DNA from 4 places in the Tistrella mobilis genome. Region 1 is predicted to be linked to each of the others. Evidence: riboswitches for the same ligand, from Rfam matches in the RefSeq annotation. Region 1 holds a riboswitch; each other region holds the start of a gene.
The links. A riboswitch is a leader RNA that binds a small molecule or an ion and turns the genes downstream of it on or off. The one in region 1 is predicted to bind cobalamin.
Positions count from the first base shown of each region.

Region 2: it holds a riboswitch for cobalamin, as region 1 does, so the genes downstream of both, P7L68_RS08040 (TonB-dependent receptor plug domain-containing protein) here and P7L68_RS07190 (energy-coupling factor ABC transporter permease) in region 1, are expected to answer to the same signal.
Region 3: it holds a riboswitch for cobalamin, as region 1 does, so the genes downstream of both, P7L68_RS17100 (TonB-dependent receptor plug domain-containing protein) here and P7L68_RS07190 (energy-coupling factor ABC transporter permease) in region 1, are expected to answer to the same signal.
Region 4: it holds a riboswitch for cobalamin, as region 1 does, so the genes downstream of both, P7L68_RS14780 (TonB-dependent receptor plug domain-containing protein) here and P7L68_RS07190 (energy-coupling factor ABC transporter permease) in region 1, are expected to answer to the same signal.

Region 1 is NZ_CP121017.1:302,692-307,371, reverse strand. It holds gene P7L68_RS07205 (energy-coupling factor ABC transporter ATP-binding protein) at 1-580, opposite strand, end outside; gene P7L68_RS07200 (CbiQ family ECF transporter T component) at 580-1,323, opposite strand; gene P7L68_RS07195 (energy-coupling factor ABC transporter substrate-binding protein) at 1,323-1,652, opposite strand; gene P7L68_RS07190 (energy-coupling factor ABC transporter permease) at 1,649-2,323, opposite strand; cobalamin riboswitch at 2,428-2,668, opposite strand; gene P7L68_RS07185 (YciI family protein) at 2,867-3,241, shown strand; gene P7L68_RS07180 (RNA polymerase sigma factor) at 3,238-4,488, shown strand; gene P7L68_RS07175 (cupin domain-containing protein) at 4,472-4,680, opposite strand, start outside.
Region 2 is NZ_CP121017.1:491,319-495,998, forward strand. It holds gene P7L68_RS08035 (ferredoxin) at 1-297, opposite strand, end outside; gene P7L68_RS08040 (TonB-dependent receptor plug domain-containing protein) at 281-2,254, opposite strand; cobalamin riboswitch at 2,415-2,647, opposite strand; gene cobW (cobalamin biosynthesis protein CobW) at 2,774-3,826, shown strand; gene cobN (cobaltochelatase subunit CobN) at 3,840-4,680, shown strand, end outside.
Region 3 is NZ_CP121017.1:2,484,294-2,488,973, forward strand. It holds gene P7L68_RS17090 (YicC/YloC family endoribonuclease) at 1-653, opposite strand, end outside; gene P7L68_RS17095 (SDR family NAD(P)-dependent oxidoreductase) at 813-1,586, shown strand; cobalamin riboswitch at 1,632-1,849, shown strand; gene P7L68_RS17100 (TonB-dependent receptor plug domain-containing protein) at 2,187-3,959, shown strand; gene P7L68_RS17105 (ABC transporter substrate-binding protein) at 4,060-4,680, shown strand, end outside.
Region 4 is NZ_CP121017.1:1,982,176-1,986,855, forward strand. It holds gene P7L68_RS14775 (cobyric acid synthase) at 1-495, opposite strand, end outside; gene P7L68_RS14780 (TonB-dependent receptor plug domain-containing protein) at 514-2,409, opposite strand; cobalamin riboswitch at 2,514-2,735, opposite strand; gene P7L68_RS14785 (PRC-barrel domain-containing protein) at 2,902-3,510, opposite strand; gene P7L68_RS14790 (SIMPL domain-containing protein) at 3,832-4,566, shown strand; gene hrpB (ATP-dependent helicase HrpB) at 4,574-4,680, shown strand, end outside.

The DNA.
Region 1 (4,680 bases):
TGGCGATGACCACGGCCGTGCCGGTGCCGGCCACCGCATCCAGCCGCTGCATCAGTTCATCGACGCCGGCCGGATCGAGCCCCGCCGTCGGCTCGTCGAGCAGCAGGATACCGGGCCGCATGGCCAGCAGCCCGGCGATGGCGACCCGCTTGCGTTGGCCGAAGCTCAGCATATGAGTGGCACGATCGGCGAGATGGGCAACGCCCATCATATCCAGCGCCTCTGCCGTACGGCCCCGGGCCTCGGCCATGGTCAGGCCAAGATTGAGCGGACCGAAGCTTACATCCTCGGCGACGGTTGCGGCAAAGAGCTGGTCGTCGGGATCCTGGAACACCAGACCGACCCGATGCCGGAGCCGGGTCAATCCCTTGCGGTCATGAGTGACCGGGCTGCCGTCGAGGATCACCTGCCCCCGATCGGTGCGGATCGCGCCCGCCAGCGCCAGCAGCAGGGTCGACTTGCCGGCACCATTGGCGCCCAGGATAGCCAGGCGTCCGCCGGCCGGAATCACCAGATCGACATGATCGAGCGCCGTGACGCCGCCCGGATAGTGATGAACCAGATCCCGAGCTTCGAGCATCAGCCGATCCAGGCCGCGCCGGCTGCGGCAAAGACAAGGCCGCCCGCGAGCAGGGCAAGCCGGGCCGGGGCGGCAACCGCCTCGGCACCGGCAAAGCGCAGCCGGCCGTCATAGCCCCGCACGGCAAGCCCGGCATTCATCCGCTGCGCCCGATCCAGCACCCGCGGCAGAAGCCCGGCGAGCAGCCGGCCCCCCGATCGGATCTGCCGGCCCCAGCCGGCATGCCCCAGCCGGGCCGCCTGGGCACGCTGCCCCGTCTCCAGACAGTCCAGCACCAGCCACACGATGCGGAACATCATCATCGCCAGATCCGAGATGTCGGGGGCGAGTCCGCGACGCTGAATCATCTGGAGCAGCGAGGTGAGCGGCGTGGTGAGCGCAAGCCCGATCAGGCAGGCGACACAGGTGACGCTCCTCAGCCCGGTGAAGGCGGCAGCGGACAGCATGTCGGGATCGGCGATGCCGACCACGGGCCCGCCTGCCCAGTGAAGCGTGATCATCTGTACGGCGGTGCCGGCCAGGATGAAGCCGGCCGGCATCACGGCCGCAGCACGCACATCCCGCAGCCCCACCCGTGCTGCCCCCAGCACCAGGCAGAGGACCAGCAGCAGGATCACGATCTGGCCGATCCAGCCGGCCACGACCAGCGAGACCAGCATCAGCCCGATGAAGATCAGGGCCTTTTCGGCAGCCGGTCGTCTGCGCCAGCGATTGGTCTGCGCGGCACGATCGATGGCCCGCATCAGGCGCGGGGCCTGTCGGCGCGCGCCGCGGCAGTATCGTCCGCGGCCGGGTCCGCATCGCGGCGGCCGCGGCGCAGGCCGAAATAATAGCCGAGCAGCCCGGCGCCGATCGCCGCCTGAAGGGCGAAGAGCAGGCTTTCGATCTCACCGCTCGGCGGTTCCCAAAGCGGCTGGAACCAGGGTTCGTAGTCGGGTGCGATCTCGCCGATCACCAGCTCGGCCTGACCGTCCGCTCCGGCGAACTCCACGGTGCCGGGCGGGTGGATCAGCAGCGGTGCGATGGCCAGCATCACGACCAGGGCAAGCAGGATCAGATTGCGCTTCATCATGACGCCACCCGCCCGCGGAACAGATCCAGCGCCTTCAGTTCCGAGCGGCTGTAGCGGCCGAGCATGTTGAACACCACCACGGTCAGCAGCCCCTCGCTGATCGCGAGCGGCACCTGGGTGAGGGCGAAAATACCCAGGAACTTCGATGCCGCCCCGGCGATGCCGCCGGCCGGATCGGGGAAGGCGAGCGCCAGCTGCAGCGAGGTCACCACATAGGTCGCAAGATCACCCAGTGTCGCCGCCACGAAGATCGCGAGCGCCGCCCCGGCCCCCATGCGGGTGAGGCCGTGGAACAGCCCCCAGGCAACGAAAGGTCCTGCGATCGCCATGGAAAAGACGTTGGCGCCAAGGGTGGTGAGCCCGCCATGGGCAAGCAGCAAAGCCTGGAACAGCAGCACGATGGTGCCGAGCACGGCGGTGACCGTGGGGCCGAACAGGGTTGCGGCCAGCCCTGTCCCGGTCGGATGTGAACAGCTGCCGGTGACGGATGGCAGTTTCAGCGCCGAGAGCACGAAAACATAGGCACCGGATGCCGCCAGCAGAAGCTTCACTTCCGGTGTTTCGCGGACCAGCCGGGTGATCCGGCGGGCTCCGTGAATGACGAAGGGTGCCGAGACCGCCGCCCAGAGGGCGGCATGGGTCGCCGGCAGATAGCCTTCCATAATATGCAAGGGCCGATCCTCCGAAGGCGTTGGCCACGTGCGGCAAGGCCTTCGGAGAAATCCCGGCAGGTTCCGGGGACCCCGCCCCCATCCGAACACCCCGTTCGGAGAGTGGCCCTGTCAGATGTGAAGGCAGGTTTCCTGGCTTGCGGGTCACCATCCGTCGCCGGCCTTCCCGGTTGCCCAGTGGCCTGAGAGCCCGAAACCATAAGTCCCGGGCGGGCGACAAACTCTCCGCCTACAGTTGCGGGGGCAGCCATGGCTCCCGGGCGCATTGCACCCGTACCCATGTTCCCTTTTACACCGCCCTCCCCCATCCGGAGCGAAAGGCGGACCTTCATGGGGTGTGATTCTGATCCCTGGTTGCATCGGGTGTCAAGTCGCCGGCCGGAAGACGGGATCGGCGCCGGATATTCTCTCCGGAAATTTTTGTCGGGCAGCGCAACGGCGCTGTCGAAATCGTCGTTGCCCGGGGCTCATCATTCCGGACGGGGGAGAGCAGCCCGCGGGGTGCGGGCAGGGCGCGCCGTCCACAGATGAGGGATGCGACCAATGCAGTATATGATGGTGATCTACGAGACCGCGGAGGCCCTGGCGAAGCAGCAGGATCCGGCCGAGGCCGACGCCTATTGGGGGGGCTGGGGTGCCTATGTCCAGGCGATCCAGGCTGCCGGCATCGTCCAGGACGGCCACGGATTGCTGCCGCCCGAAACGGCGACCACGGTGCGGATCACGGACGGGCGCCGCCAGGTTCAGGATGGCCCCTTCGCCGACACCAAGGAAAAGCTCGCCGGCTATTTCGTGATCGACGTGCCGGATCTGGACACGGCACTCGACTGGGCGGCGCGTTGCCCGGCGGCCGCACAGGGGGCCGTAGAGCTGCGGCCGGTGATGCCGCCGATGCAGGAACCCGGAGGCGGGGCGTGACCGGCCCCGACGTGGCACACAGGGCGGTCGAGGCGGCGGCACGGCAGTCCCGTGCCCGCCTCGTCGCCTTCCTGGCCGCGCGGTTCCGCGACCTCGCCGCGGCAGAGGATGCCGTGGCCGATGCTTTCCGGATCGCGCTGGACCTCTGGCCCCGGCAGGGTGTGCCGCGGGAGCCGGAGGCCTGGCTCGCCACGGTCGCCCGCCGCCGGATCACCCATGCCCTGCGCCACGGGGCCGTGCGCCGGGCGGCCGAACCGGCCCTGACCCTGCTGGCGGGGGAGGCGGAGGAGGCGGCGATGGCGGCGCGCCCCCTGCCCGACGACCGCCTGGCCCTGCTGTTCGTCTGCGCCCATCCCGCGATCGCCTCCGAGATGCGCGCGCCGTTGATGCTGCAGGCGGTGCTGGGGCTGGATGCCGCCCGGATCGGATCGGCCTTTCTGGTGGCACCGGCCACCATGGGGCAGCGGCTGGTCAGGGCCAAGGCGCGGATCCGGAGCGCCGGCATCGGCTTTGAGCTGCCCGAGCCGCAGGATCTGCCGGAACGGCTGAGCCATGTGCTGGATGCCGTCTACGCCGCCTTCGGTACCGGCTGGGAGATGGTGGCCGGCGGCGATACCCGCGGGGCCGACCTGACCGGCGAGGCCCTGTGGCTGGGCCGGCTGCTGGTGGAGCTGATGCCGTCCGCGGCCGAGGCGCGCGGTCTTCTGGCCCTGATGGCCCATTGCGAGGCACGCCGCCCGGCAAGGCGCGACGACGCCGGCCGTTATGTCCCGATCGATCTTCAGGACACCACGCTCTGGCGGGCGGATCTGATCGCCGAGGCCGAAGCCCAGCTGGCCGCAGCCGCAGCCCTGGGGCGCCCCGGCCGCTATCAGCTGGAGGCGGCGATCCAGTCCGCCCATAACGCACGCGCCGACCCCGCCGGCCGGCCGCAACCCGGCCCCGACATCCGCCTGGCCCTCTATAAGGCCCTGATGGCAATCGCCCCGTCCGCCGGCGCCGCCGTGGGCCACGCCGCGGCGCTTGCCGGAACGGCCGGCCCGGTCCGCGGCCTCCATGCCCTCGATGCCGTCGCAGGACTTGAGGAGTATCAGCCGGCCTGGGCGCTTCGGGCCCATCTGCTGGCGGCAACGGGCGATATGGCATCCGCCCGCGCCGCCTATGCCCGCGCCATCGGTCTTGCCGAGGATCCGGCCGTGCGCGCCTGGCTCGCGGCCGCAGCCGCCGGCCTCAATGACGGGGCGTGATCGACGGATCGTCGGTCCAGGCGGCGCTGCCGTCCCGGGGCGTGAAGAACAGGATGTCGAGGGCAGGCGTGTGCAGCACCGCATTGTGCGCCATGCTCCTTGGCACACAGAGGGCATCGCCCGGCCCGACCTCCAGCCGCATGTCACCATCGGCCGAGCGGATGGTGAAGGTGGCGCGACCGGCCAGGATCA
Region 2 (4,680 bases), 190 kb from region 1:
TGCACCGGGCAGCCAGCCGCGCAGGCTCATATCCGCCGGCACGACGAGGTCGACCACCAGCACCCGGACCCGGCCCTGGCCGTCGAGCGCCTCCAGCGCGCCCGCGACCGACGGGACCGCAAGTTCGGCAAAGGCCAGCACCACCGGTCCTGAAAAGCCGGTCTCGTCGGCCAGGTGCGCCGCCACGGCCGCGCGCAGTGCCTCCAGCCGCCGCGGGCTGCCATAGCCGCGGCGGACCAGCAGAAGGATCACGTCCGGTGGGGCGGCATTGGCCGGCATGTCAGAAACTGTAGCCATAGCGCAGTTCTGCGGTGAGCGGCCGGCCCAGCTGATCGACATAGCGGCCGGACGTGCTGGTGCCGGCGCGCGCGGTGGCATAGTCCTGGTCGAACAGGTTTTCCACCGTCAGGGTCAGCCGGTGGGCGCCTTTGGGGCCGAAGGCATAGAAGCCCGAGGCATCGAAGACGACATAATCCCCATAGGCGACATCGCGGGCACGGACATGGCCGACATGACGGGCGTAAAGATCGGCCCCCCAGCTGTCGCCGGGCGCGAAGCCCAGGCTGTCATCCGGCGTCTCATAGCCGATCCGGACGAAACCGTGGCGGGTCGGAATGTTGTCGATCTGTGCCCCGGTGTCCCGGCGCTCGGTCGAGACGAAGGTGGCGCCGGCGCCGGTCGACCAGCCGCGGGCGAAATCGAGCCCCACCTCCAGTTCGACACCTTCGGAGAGCACGCCTTCGGAGATGTTGATGAAGCGCTCACCGTCGTCACCGATCATGTCGTCGATCTCCCGCCGGAAGGCGGTCGCCTCGATGGTGATGCGGGCATCCCGGCCAAGATCGAATTCGATGCCGCCGCCCAGTTCAACCTCGCGGCTGGTCTCGGGGTCGAGGCCGGGATTGCCCTTGGCGCAGCAATCGTCGTTGGCATAGAGCTGCTCGGCGGTGGGCAGGCGGAAGGATGTGCCGGCAAGTGCCCGGACGAAGGCCGGGCCGAAGCCCTGGCGGATGCTGGCCGACCAGACCAGCGCCTCGGCACCGTCGGCCGTCCAGTTGTAGCGGGTGCCGATCGACAGATCGGTCTCGGGCAGGGCATCCAGATGCGGCCGGAGCTGGGTGAACAGCCCATAGGCCTCGCCCGTCTGCCTGCCGATCACCAGCACATCGTCGGCACCGCGGTAGAACTGGCTGTCGGCGCCGAAGAGCAGTTCCTGTCCGGCGAAGCGCCAGCGGCCCTGAGCCTTCAGCCCGTAATCCTTAAAGCCCCAATAGTCGCCGTCATTGACCGTGGTCGTGCCGCCGCCCTCCAGATTGTGGATGCGGGTATAGTCCGTGTCCCAGACGTTCAGATGGGCGCGGAGCGCATAGTCGAAGGCCGCGCTCGGCGCATGCTCGAAGCTGGCGGTGGCGATGTGCTGGGTACGGTCGTTGAAGACGTCGCGGTTGGCATAGGGTTTGGCGAAATCCAGCTTGCCGGCGGCGTATTGATAGAACAGATCCGCGCGTGCGGTATCGCCCAGATGCTGCGTGGCGCGAAAGCCCAGATTGGCGACGCGATAGGACCGGCGGCGGTCGCTGACCGTGGCCTCGATGTCCTCACTGCGATAGGGGATGTAGCCGTTGCTCTGGTCGTGGGAGCCGAAGACCATCAGATCCAGGGCGCCGGGCGCGTTCGGGAAGCGGTGACCAACCCGGCCGTCGAGATGGCGGGCGCCGTCGGTGGCGAGGCCGCCGGAAATGGCCCCCTCAGGATCGTTGCCGGTCACCCGGCGGGTGACGATGTTGATCACGCCGGCAACCGCCTCGGTGCCGAAGATCAGCCCCTGGGCGCCCTTCACCACCTCGATCCGCTCGATCGCGGCGGTCGAAATCGTGTCGATGTAGAGCCCGCCATAGAGCCGGTTGTTGAGCCGGACCCCGTCGAGCAGGATCAGGATGTCGGCCGATCGCGAGCCGCGCAGCGAATAGGTCGCGTAGTCGAAGGGGCCGTTCTTGGGCGCGACATACAGCCCCGGCACATAGCGCTGCAGCACCCGGGTGACATCGGCCGAGGGGCCGGCGCGCTCGATCTGGGCGCGGGTCACCACCTCCATTTCCCAGCCCAGGCGGGCGAGGTCGGAGGTTGCCGTCTCTTCGATGCCCGGCGCTTCCACCGACAGCGGGTCGAGACGGGTTTCCGCCGCCCCTGCAAGGCTGGTGGCGAGAAGTGGTGGCAGGGTTGCAAGCCCTTGGATCCATAGGGGAAAACGCATAAACAGGGTCGCATCCTCGTCGACGGAACGGGACAGCGACCGCAGCTAACTGGTCTGCAAACGGATCCGGAACGGGGGCGGCCGGCAGCCGGCATACGGACCTTGGGAAACACAGGCCCGAGGGAGACCCCCTGGATCAGCGCTCACCGCCCACCGCGGCCTGCCGGTCATGTCACGGGCTGGTATCCGGGCTCGGAAGCCGGACCGGAAATCCGGGCCGGGGGCCGTCCCTTCCCAGGTCTTCCGACCCAGTGGTTTCGACGGCCTTAAGCTTCCATACCGTTGCGGGGGCAGCAGCGGCTTTGCGGGGCTATGAGCCTTCCGCGTACCGCTTTCCCAATTCTCCACCCCCTCCGCCTGGATCGGGGTGGCACCACGTGCGGGCACGATGCTAGCGGCCCGATCCGGCGCGCGCAACGTGATTTCGCAGCCCGGACCGGGGCTCAGAGAGTGGATTGACGGCGCGGCCATTCGACCTCTACCGTTGCCGCGATCGAACCGAACCAACGCGAGGCGCGCATGAGCACCCGGGCGAAAATACCTGCGACGATCGTCACCGGCTTTCTCGGCGCGGGCAAGACCACGCTGATCCGGCATCTGATCGAGAACGCCGGCGGGCGTCGTCTGGCCCTGATCGTCAACGAATTCGGCGATGTCGGCATCGATGGCGATCTGCTCAAGGGTTGCGGAATTGATACGTGCCCGGATGAGAACGTTATTGAACTTGCGAATGGTTGCATCTGCTGCACCGTCGCCGACGACTTCCTGCCGACCATGGAGGCCCTGCTCGCCCGCGAGCCGCGGCCCGATCACATCATCATCGAAACCAGCGGCCTGGCGCTGCCCAAGCCGCTGGTCCAGGCCTTCGCCTGGCCGGGAGTGAAGACCCGGGCGACCGTCGATGGCGTGATCGCGGTGGTCGACGGCGCCGCCCTGGCCGAGGGCCGGGTCGCCAATGATCCCGAGGCGCTGGATCGCCAGCGCGCCGCCGATCAGACCCTGGACCACGAGGCCGAGGTCGACGAGCTGTTCGAGGATCAGCTGGCCTGCGCCGATATGGTGGTGGTGACCAAGGCCGACATGCTCGATGCCGCAGGCATGGCCCGGGCCCGCGCTGCGATCGCGCCCGAACTCCGCCCCGCCACCCGGGTGATTGAAGCGGCGCGCGGCCTGGTCGACCCGGCCGTGCTGCTGGGTCTGGGGGCGGCGGTCGAGGACGATCTCGCCGCCCGCCCCAGCCATCACGACGGCGAAAGCGAGGAAGAGCACGGCCATGACGCCTTCACGAGCTTCGTGGTCGAGCTGCCGGAAGGCGTCGATCACGAGGCCCTGCCGGGCCGCATCGGGGCCGCGGTCGAAGCGCATCCGATCTACCGGGTGAAGGGTTTCGTGGCCGTGCCGGGCAAGGCCATGCGCCTGCTGGTTCAGGGCGTCGGCCCGCGGTTGCAGCAGCAGTTCGACCGGCCCTGGCAGCCGGGCGAGGCGCGCCGCTCGCGCCTGGTGGTGATCGGCGCCCAGGGGCTGGATCCGGCCGCGGTCGCCGAAGCCCTCGGCGGCCGACCGGCGAGCTGAGGGCGCGGGCGTCATGCATCTGCTCGCAGCCGAACCCGGCCGGATCGACGATGGCGACGAGGCCATCGACCTCCGCCAGAGCCCGGCCGAGATGGTCGTGGTGACGGCTGCGGATACCGAACTCGCCTGCCTCTCGGCCGCGAAGGCGCGGCTGGGCGCCGATGCGCCCGAGCTTCGGCTGGTCAATCTTCAGCGGCTGAAGCACCCGATGTCGGTCGATCTCTGGGTCGATCGCACGCTGGCCCGTGCCCGGCTGGTGATCGTGCGCCTGCTGGGCGGTGCCGCCTATTGGGCCTATGGGCTGGAGCGGCTGACGGCGCTTGCCCGCAGCCGCGCCGTGGCATTGGTGGTGATCCCCGGCGACGACCGGCCGGACAGCTCGCTCGACGGCCTGTCGACCGTGTCGGCGCGCGAGCGGGCGCTGATCTGGGCCTATTTCAACGGCTATGGCATCGACAACGCCGCCGGGCTGCTGATGCATGCGCAGCATCTGCTGGGCCGGCGGGATGTGCCCGGTCCTGCACCTGTCAGGCTACCGCCGGCGGGGCTGCACCCTGCCACCGGTACCCTCCCGGCCGATGCCGGGCTGACCGGGGCGGATCTGGCGCATATCGATGCCCTGGCGGCCGGCGGCCGGCCGGTGGCGGCGATCGTCTTCTACCGTTCGCTTGCGCTTGGCGGGCAGACGGCCGCGGTCGAGGCCCTGGCCTCGGGGCTGGAGGCCCGCGGGCTGGCGCCGCTGATGATCCATGCCCAAAGCCTGAAGGACCCGGCGGCGGCCGCTTTCGTGCGGGCGGCGCTGGAGCGGGCGAAGACCGCCATCGTGCTCAACACCACCGCCTTTGCGCTGGGGG
Region 3 (4,680 bases), 2.2 Mb from region 1:
GCCAGCATGGCGGCTTCCTGGATGATCCGGTCTTCGGCCGCGCCGGCACGATCCTGCAGCAGGCTGCGAAGCTGTTCCTCCAGCCGGGCCCGGATGGTCGCCGGCTGAGTGGCAGCCAGACCGGCAGCCTCGGTCACCAGCCCCTCGATCGCATCGACATGCTCGGTCAGCAACCGGGTCAGGGCGGCGCCTTCCTGAGCGCGGGCAATGACCAGGCGATCAAAGGCAGCAATCAGGCTCTCGGTCATCGCGTGCTCGCGGGCGGCGCGCACGGCCTCACTTTCCTCCTGCTCCACCATCTGCAGCAGGCCGGGCACCCGCAGCAGACCGTCGAGCCGCGGCACCTTTGCCTTGGGAAAGCGTCGCTGAAGCTCGGTCAGGACATCACCCAGCCCGTCGGCGACCTCCGGATCGATGCGAAGACGCGCGCCCCGGGCATGGGTCACCAGGCCCAGCTGCACGCTGACATGGCCACGCCGGATCCGGTCCTGGGCGACCTTGCGCACCACCGGCTCCAGCTGGTCAAAGCCGGGGGCCAGACGGATTCGCAGATCCAGGGAGCGGCCGTTGACGCTCTTGACTTCCCAGTTCCAGCCGTAGCGGGCATCGCCTGCATCGGCGCGGGCGAATCCTGTCATGCTGGCGAGGGCCATGGCCAATCTCCCGAGGATGAGCGATGATCAGGGCGGATCGAACCGGCGGACTATACGAACCCGCCTCTCCCCCGCCAAGCCTCGGATGTCATCCGGGTCTGATCACGTCACAGTCTCCGACGCCGCTCGTCGGATGTCCACCAGGACCGGCCGCGTCCCATGAGCGCATCCCCCGCCCCACGCCATATTGCCATCACCGGCGCCTCCAGCGGCCTGGGCGCTGCCCTGGCGATGGAATATGCCGGGCCGGGCATCCGCCTCTCGCTCCATGGCCGCGATACCGGCCGGCTGGAGACGACGGCGACGGCGGCACGCAGCCGCGGTGCCATTGTCGATGTGGCGCAGTTCGACGTCACCGATGCCGCCGCAACGGCAGCCTGGGTGACGGCGGCCGAGGCGCGCGCGCCCATCGACCTGGTCATCGCCAACGCCGGCATCTCGGGTAACGAAACCGGTAGCGGCGGCGCCGTCTCGGCCGGGGTCACGCGGGCGATCTTTGCGGTCAATGTCGACGGCGTGGTGAACACGGTCCTGCCCGCAGCCGATGCCATGCTCGGCCGTGGCCGGGGCGCCATCGCGATCGTGGCCAGCCTCGCCGGTTATCGCGGCCAGCCGGGCGCCCCGGCCTATGCCGCCTCCAAGGCCGCCGTGAAGGCCTGGGGTGAAGGGCTGCGCCCGCGCCTGGCCCATGGCGGGCTCAGAATTTCAGTCGTTTGCCCGGGATTCGTGCGCACACCGATGACTGAGCGCAACCGCTTCCCGATGCCTTTCCTGATGGATGCGGATACCGCCGCACGACTCATCCGCCGCGGGCTCGACCGCAACCGGGCGCGCATCGCTTTTCCCTGGCAGCTGGCCGCACTCTGCTGGCTGCTTGCCGCCCTGCCCGCGGCCTGGGGGGATCGTCTGCTCGGCCGTCTGCCCGGCAAATGACACGATGGTGTCACATGGGCCTTGCCAGAAAGGCGATCTCCGCGGCAGGATGTCGCCACTGACGGTGTCCTGCGGTCGTTCCGCGGGATGAAAAGGGAATGCGGTGCGCCGGTAGCATAGTCCGGCAATTCCGCAGCTGCCCCCGCAACTGTGAGCGGAGAGTGCCCCGTCTCGAAAACCACTGGCTCCGACGGGGGCCGGGAAGGTGACGGTGGTGCGACGACCCGTGAGCCAGGAGACCTGCCGTCATTCGCGGTCACGGGCGAGCACGTCGGGCGGGGTGTACCGATGGGTTCTGCAAGCGGTGGCGGCGCGGCATGAAGACCCCATAGCCCCTCAAGGCTATCCCCCTTCCCGCCCTGACCAGCCGCCCCTGCCGGCCTCGTTCGCAGTGACCGCATGATGCAGTCGAACGAGGTCGAGTATTCCGTGTCCACCAATCGCCCGCCTGCCCGCAACCGGTCACGCCGTCTGCTTCGTGCCGGCCTGACCCTGCCGCTGATCGTCCTTTCCCCTCTGGCCGTCGCCTCGGCCGAAGAAACGGACAGCGAAGACGTCACCCGCCTCGCCCCGCTCTCGGTTTCCGCTGCCCGCAGCCCGGTGCCGATCGAAACCGTCGGCAGCGCCGTTACCGTCATCACGGCCGACCAGATCGAGGCGTTGCAGATACGCCAGGTCGATGATGCCCTGCGCCTGGTACCGGGCCTCGCGGTCAGCCGCACCGGATCGGTCGGTGGCTTGTCGCAGATCCGCATCCGCGGTTCGGAAGGCAACCAGACGCTGGTGCGCATCGACGGCATCGAAGTCTCCGATCCCTCGGGCGGCTCGGACTTCGATTTCGGCCATCTGCTCGCCTACGAGATCGAGCGGATCGAGGTGCTGCGCGGACCACAGAGTGCGCTTTACGGGTCGGATGCCGTGGGTGGCGTCATCGACATCACGACGAAGCGCGGGGACGGCCCGCTCTCGGGCAGCCTGCGCACCGAGGCCGGCAGTTTCGACACCCGGGAGGCGGTTGGTACCGTTTCCTATGGCGACCGGAGCTTCGACGCCCTGGTCTCGGCCCAGAGCTTTCGCACCGACGGGATCTCATCCGCCGACGAAGGCGCCGGTAACCCGGAGAAGGACGGTTATCGCAACCGTTCGGCCTTTGCCAAATTTGGCTGGCGGCCGGCGGAGGATCTGGAGTTCGCGCTGGTTGGCAGGACCGTGCGGTATCGCACCGACACCGATGCCTATAACACCCTGCCACAGGATGATACCGACGACCTGACCACCGGCACTCAGACCTTCCTGCGTGGTGAGGCGCGCTACGCCCTGGCGGATGGCCGATGGCGGCACAAGATCGGCCTCGCCAGTACCGAACACGACCGCGACTACCGCGACGGCGACCGCATAACCAGCACCTATCTGGGCCGGAGGCTGAAGGCAGATTATCAGACCGATTATGGCTTCGAGACCGGCGCCATCCGCCACGACCTGAGCGCCGGTCTGGATCATGAGCGCGAAAACGCCCGAACCTGGAGCTCCTGGGCACCGGGCTCGATCGTCAAACACGACTACGAATCCACCGGATTCGCCGGCGAATACCGCCTCGGCCTGTACGACCAGCTCTTCCTGTCCGCCGCCGGCCGTTACGATCGGAACGGCCTGTTCGACGACCAGCACAGCTGGCGGGTGACCGCGGCTTGGCTGATCCCTGGAACCGACACGAAGCTCCGCACCTCCTACGGCACCGGCATCAAGAACCCGACCCTGTTCGAACTCTATGGTTATACAAATACTTATAGAGGGAATCCCGATCTCAAGCCTGAAGAGGCGACAGGCTGGGATGCCGGTATCGAACACAGCTTCCTCGACGGCAGGCTGGTGGTCGATCTGGGATGGTTCCGACAGGATATCGAAAACCTGATCCAGGGCAGCGGCAGCTCGTCGATCAATCTGCCCGGCACGTCACGCATCAACGGCGTGGAGGCCTCGATGACCATCCGCCCGCTTAGCTGGATGGATCTGCGGCTGACCTACACCTATACCGACGGCGAGGATTCCAAAGGCGAGGAGCTGGTTCGCCGCGCACCGCATATTGCCAGCGCCGATCTGACGACGCGTTTCCTCGACGACCGTGCCCGAGCGGGCATCGCGGTGATCTACAATGGAGAGCAAAAGGACTGGGCCTACGACACCAACTACGTGCCGCACCCGGTCACGCTGGATGAATATACCCTCGTCAATCTGACGGCGGCCTACGATCTTACCGACACCGTCGAAGTGTTCGGCCGGATCGACAATCTTTTTGACGAGGAATATCAAGAAGTTCTTGGATACGGCTCACGCGGACGTGCGGCATATGCCGGCCTGCGCATGCGGTTCTGAGCTTATGCAAAAACGGCGCCTCGCATTCTGCCTGGCCGGCCTGTTCCTGGCAGCACCGTCCCCGGCATCCGCCGGGGACGGGCCACAACGCATCGTGTCGATGAACCTCTGCGCCGACGAGCTGCTGCTGCGTCTCGCCCCGGCCGGACGGCTGGTCTCTGTCACATGGCTGGCCGCAGGGCCGGCAGCACTCGATCCGGCAGCGGCCGGCGGGCTGGTGCTCAATCACGGACGGGCAGAAGAGATTGCCCGGCTCGCCCCCGACCTCGTCGTTGCCGGCCGCTACACGACGCTGACCACCACCCAGATGTTGCAACGGGCCGGCATTCCGGTGCTGCTGCTCGACGAAGCAACCAGCCTCGCCGGCATCCGCTCCCAGGTCACCAGCCTCGCGGCGGCCGTGGGCAATCCGGCCGCAGGCCAGGCGATGCTGACGACCATGGATCGCATGCTTGCCGAGGCCGCCCATGATGCGGGCAATGATGATGCGAGGAATGGCCGGCAGCCGGGGGTGGTGGTATTGAGGCCCGGCGGTGGCGTCGCCGGAGCGGGAACCCTGCAGGACGAGATCCTGGCGGCAGCCGGTCTGCGCAACCTCGCCCCCGGCGCGCCCGTCGACGGTGACGGCCGGATCGGTCTGGAACGGCTGTTGCGCCTGAAACCCGATCTGCTGGTTCTTGATTCAGACGGCGATGCGCCGCCGGCACTGGCCCGCGAGGTC
Region 4 (4,680 bases), 1.7 Mb from region 1:
GTCGCCCACCAGAACCACCGGCGCCCGGACCCGGGTCGCGAAGCCCATATTGGCGATGTCGCCGGCGCGCAGATTGACCTCCGACACCGAGCCCGCCCCTTCGATCAGCACCAGATCGGATCGGGCGGCGAGGCGAGCGAAGCTTTCCAGCACTTTCGGCATCAGCCGGTCGCGCCAGCCGCGATATTCGGCGGCGCGTGCCGTGCCGGCCATCCGGCCCTGCACCACCACCTGGGCGCCGATATCCGTCTGCGGTTTCAGCAGCACCGGGTTCATGTCGACCGAAAGCGGCACCCCGGCGGCGCGGGCCTGCAGGGCCTGGGCACGGCCGATCTCGCCGCCATCGGCGGTGACGGCGGCATTGTTCGACATGTTCTGGGGCTTGAAGGGCAGGACCTTGAGGCCGCGGCGCACGGCAATGCGGGCCAGCCCCGCCACCAGCAGCGATTTGCCGACATCGGATCCGGTGCCCATCACCATCAGACAGCGTGCCATCAGCGGCGTCTCCCAGTGTCAGAAGGCGACCCGGAGGCCGACATAAAGGCTTCGACCAGGGGTGGCGTAGCCGTCCACTTCCTGATAGTCGACGTCGAAGACGTTGTCGAGCCGGGCATAGGCGGTGACCGTATCGGTCAGGCGCTGGTCGCCGTTGATCCCCATGATGGTATAGCGGCGGATCTTGGTCGGCCGGCTGGCGGAGTTGATCTGCGCGCCGACATGGGACGCCTCGATGCCGATCCGGGTACCGTCGAGCGGATAGACATCGGCGGCCGCGAACAGGGTGTGGCGCGGACGGCGTGGCAGGGCCGTGCCGGTTTCGAGATCGGTGGTCTCCAGATAGGTATAGGCCGCCTGAAGCGTGAGCCAGTCGGCCGGCGCCGCCTTTGCCGTCGCTTCCAGCCCCTCGGTGCGGGCGCGGGCGGTGTTGCGATAGCGGCTGGCGGCGGAATCGAAGCTCAGCATGTTGCGGATGTCGTTGCGGAACCAGGTGAGCCCCAGGGTCAGAGCATCGTCGATCAGGCGCTGTTCGATACCCACGTCCCAGCCGCGGCTCTTCTCCACCTCCAGATCCGCATCGCCATAGGTCGGGTGATAGAGCTGGTAGAGCGACGGTGCCTTGGAGCCGGTGCCCCAGCTGCCACGCAGCGTGGTGCCGGTGCCGGGCACGATCCAGGCGCCGGTGAAGCGCCAGGTGGTATCGGCGCCGAAGGCCGAATGGTCGTCACGGCGCAGGCCGGCGGTCAGATAGAGCTGGTCCCACAGCCCGGCGCGGTACTGGCCGAAGATCGCGGTGGTGTCGGCATCGGCCGAAAGCGTGTTGACCACCGGATCGCCGGCCGCCTTCGCATCACCGATCGAGGCGGCCTCGTGCTCCCGCGAGAGGCCGATGGTGGCCACGTCGTCATGGCCGTCGACGGTGATGTCGGTCTGGTTTTCGATGCCCGTGCGCCGCCCGTCGAAATCGGTGCGGACCGAAAAACGCGAGGTCGGATCCTTGGAGCTGCGGTCGAGCCGCGAGCCCGAGAGGGTGGTGCGGTTCTCGACCCGGCCGTCGAACAGGGTGGCGATGGCGGCAACCCGGCCGCTCAGGCTGTCGGCCTCGTTCTCGCCCGGTGCCTCGGGCTTGCGTGCGGGGTCGAAATCGGCCGAGGTGCGGGCGGCCGTGCCGGTGGCCTCGATCGCGATCTGATCGCTCAGGGCCAGCCCGCCGCTGAGGCCGATCTGGGTACCGGTGAAACCGTCATCCTCCCGCCCGCCTTCCAGGCGTGAGAACCCCTCGGTGCGGAAGTCGACGATCGAGACGGCGCCGTCCCAACGCGCGCCGGCACCGCGCAGCGCCGCCGAATGCCGCCGGCTGCGATAGGCGCCGTATTCCGCCGAGGCGTCGCCCTCGACGCCGGTGCCGCCATTGCGCAGGCCGCGGCGGGTGACGATGTTGACCACGCCACCCATTGCATCGGCGCCGTAGAGCGCGCTTTGCGGGCCGCGCAGCACCTCGATCCGGTCGACGTCATCGGCCAGCAGCCGGCCGAGGTCGAAGGCGCCGCTGGCGCTGGCCGGGTCGTTCACCTCCACGCCGTCGATCAGGATCTTGGTCTGGCTGTCATCGGTGCCGCGCAGGCGCAGATTGGTGGCGGCCCCCGGGCCGCCGGTGCGGCTGAACGACACGCCGGGCGCCCGGCGGAGCGCATCGACCACGAAGACGGTACCGGCGCGGCGCAGTTCGTCGCCGTCGATCACCGTTACCGAGCTGCCAAGGGTAGCGGGGTCGACCGCCGTGCGGGTGGCCGTCACGACCAGAGGCGTCAGGCTCTGACGGTCTTCCTCGTCTGCGGCGAAGGCAGGTACGGCATTGGCGGCGGCGGCAAGGGCGGTGCCGAGCAGAAGCAGGCGGACGGCGTCGGTCATGGGTCTGGCGTTGTCCCGCGATGGCTGGCGCACCGACGCGAACGGGATGGCCGGATCCTGCCCGGATGTCCCTGCCGCCGGTCATGCCCGCCCGACGACCGCGCGATACGCGGGGTGGCGACGGCAGGTCTCCTGGCTTGCGGGTCCAGGCCCGTACCCCCGGCCTTCCCGGCGGAATACCGCCAGTGGCTGAAATGGGAGCGGGCTCACCGCCTACAGTTGCGGGTACAGCTGCGGCCTGGGCGCCCGGGCGCCGCACCGCATTCCCTCTTCGCCGGCGTCCTTTCAGGGAAAGGCCGCCCGGCACCGTCGCCCGGCACCATAGAGATCGGGGCACGGCCGGGCAAGCGGCACGAAAAAAGGGCGCCATCCCCGCGGGGGGAGGATGGCGCCCGAAGTGATCAGGCAGGGAGACGTTCGGGAGGAAACGTCGATGGTCCAGGGGAAGACCGTCGTCAGTCAGTCATGGTCGTTGGTCATGTCCGGCCTGGATCAGCCGCCCGAGGGGGCGGTGGTCGGCGCCGGGGTGGTGCTCATCGGCTGGGCGCCGGTGGCCGCGTCGGCGTCGCTCTTGACGGCCTCCTGCGATTTGAAGGCGGGCATCTGCTCCAGCTGCTCGGGCGTCACCGAGGCGATCAGGGCCTGCTCGGCCGGCTCGGCCTTCAACTGATCCCAGGGCACCATGACTTCCTTGGCGCCGAAGCCCAGCACGCCGCCATAGGCGAGCACCGCATGGGTGATCTGGCCGTCGGTGCCGAAGATCACGCCCTGAAGTTCGGCCACTTCATCACCATCCGGGGTCCGTACGACGGTGTCGTTCGACAGCAGGGTATCCGCCGGCTGCGGATCCTCGGCCTCGGCGCTGTCGCCACCGCCGGCCGGCGGGGTCGCAGGCATGGCGCCCGACGGGGCTGCGGCGCCGCTGCCCGAACCCATACTGCCGCCCGAGCCCATACCGCTGCCGGCAGGGGCCTGCTGTTCCGCAGGGGCCGCGCCCGGCGAGGTGGCCTGTGCCAGTGCGCTGCCGGCCGCGAGGGGGACGGCACCCAGACCGATGAGGATCGCAAGAGCCGAGGTCGTGCCGCGCATGGACTTGAACATGGTCAATTACTCCTGTGTTCGGCGATCCGGCAAGTTCTCTTGCCTTCCTCAATGATCTGGGAACTTGGGCGAAAATTGTTAGGTGCTGCGCTGTGGCATAATAATGTGAGGTTTGGTCTTCGAATACTGGTAGATGATGATGAAGCCGGGCCGGGCTGTGAGCGGGTGATGTCAGGCCGGCCGGATGGGGCCACCCCGTGTCGGTATGGTGTCGCTGCCGCGCTTGACGCCGGCCGCGCCGCGTCGCAGGCTCCGGCGCAGGAGGGACGACGGCTGTCCGCAACACCCGCGGGGCCGAATTTCTGCGCAGGAGATCTGCCGATGCGTATGGACGTTCTGGGACTGGCCGGTGCCGCGGTGATCGCGGTGGGCATCGCCGCAGGCGGCTGGCTGGTCGGCCAGGGTGTGGTCGAGGCGCGGCTCGGCAACCGCACCGTCCAGGTGAAAGGCCTGGCCGAGCGCGAGGTGAAGGCCGATCTGGCGGTCTGGTCGCTGCGCTATGTCGCCTCGGGCAACGATCTGAACGAGGTGCTGGGCCAGCTGAAGCGCGATACCGAGACGGTGAAGCGCTTCTTCACCGATGCCGGCCTGCCGGCCGATACGATCGAGATGCTGAGCCTGGAGGTGACCGACCAGAACGCGCAGCTCTATCGCTCGGGCCCGGTCGAGGTGCGCTATATCGTGGCGCAGACGGTGTCGGTGCGGACCACCGATGTCGACAAGGTGGAGGCGGCCTCGCAGAAGGTGGGCGATCTGGTCGAGGCCGGTGTGGTGCTGTCCAACGAGATGGGCGCCTGGGGCAGCGGCCCGTCCTATATCTTCACCAGGCTCAACGACCTGAAGCCCGGGATGATCGCCGAGGCGACCGCCAATGCCCGCGACGGTGCGGCGCAGTTCGCGACCGACAGCGGCAGCCATGTGGGCGCAATCCGCAACGCCTCTCAGGGCCTGTTCCAGATCCTGCCCGCCACCGACATCCCGAACATGCCCGAGAACCGGCAGGTGACCAAAACCGTGCGGGTGGTGACCACCATCGACTTCTTCCTGGAAGACTGAAGCTGTCTTGACGCCGGACGCGCCCCTGCCTGATCTCTCACTGCCCGACCGGATCGCCCGCGCGATCCGGTCCCTGCCCGTGGCGGAGCTTGCCCGCCCGATCCGCGAGGCCCT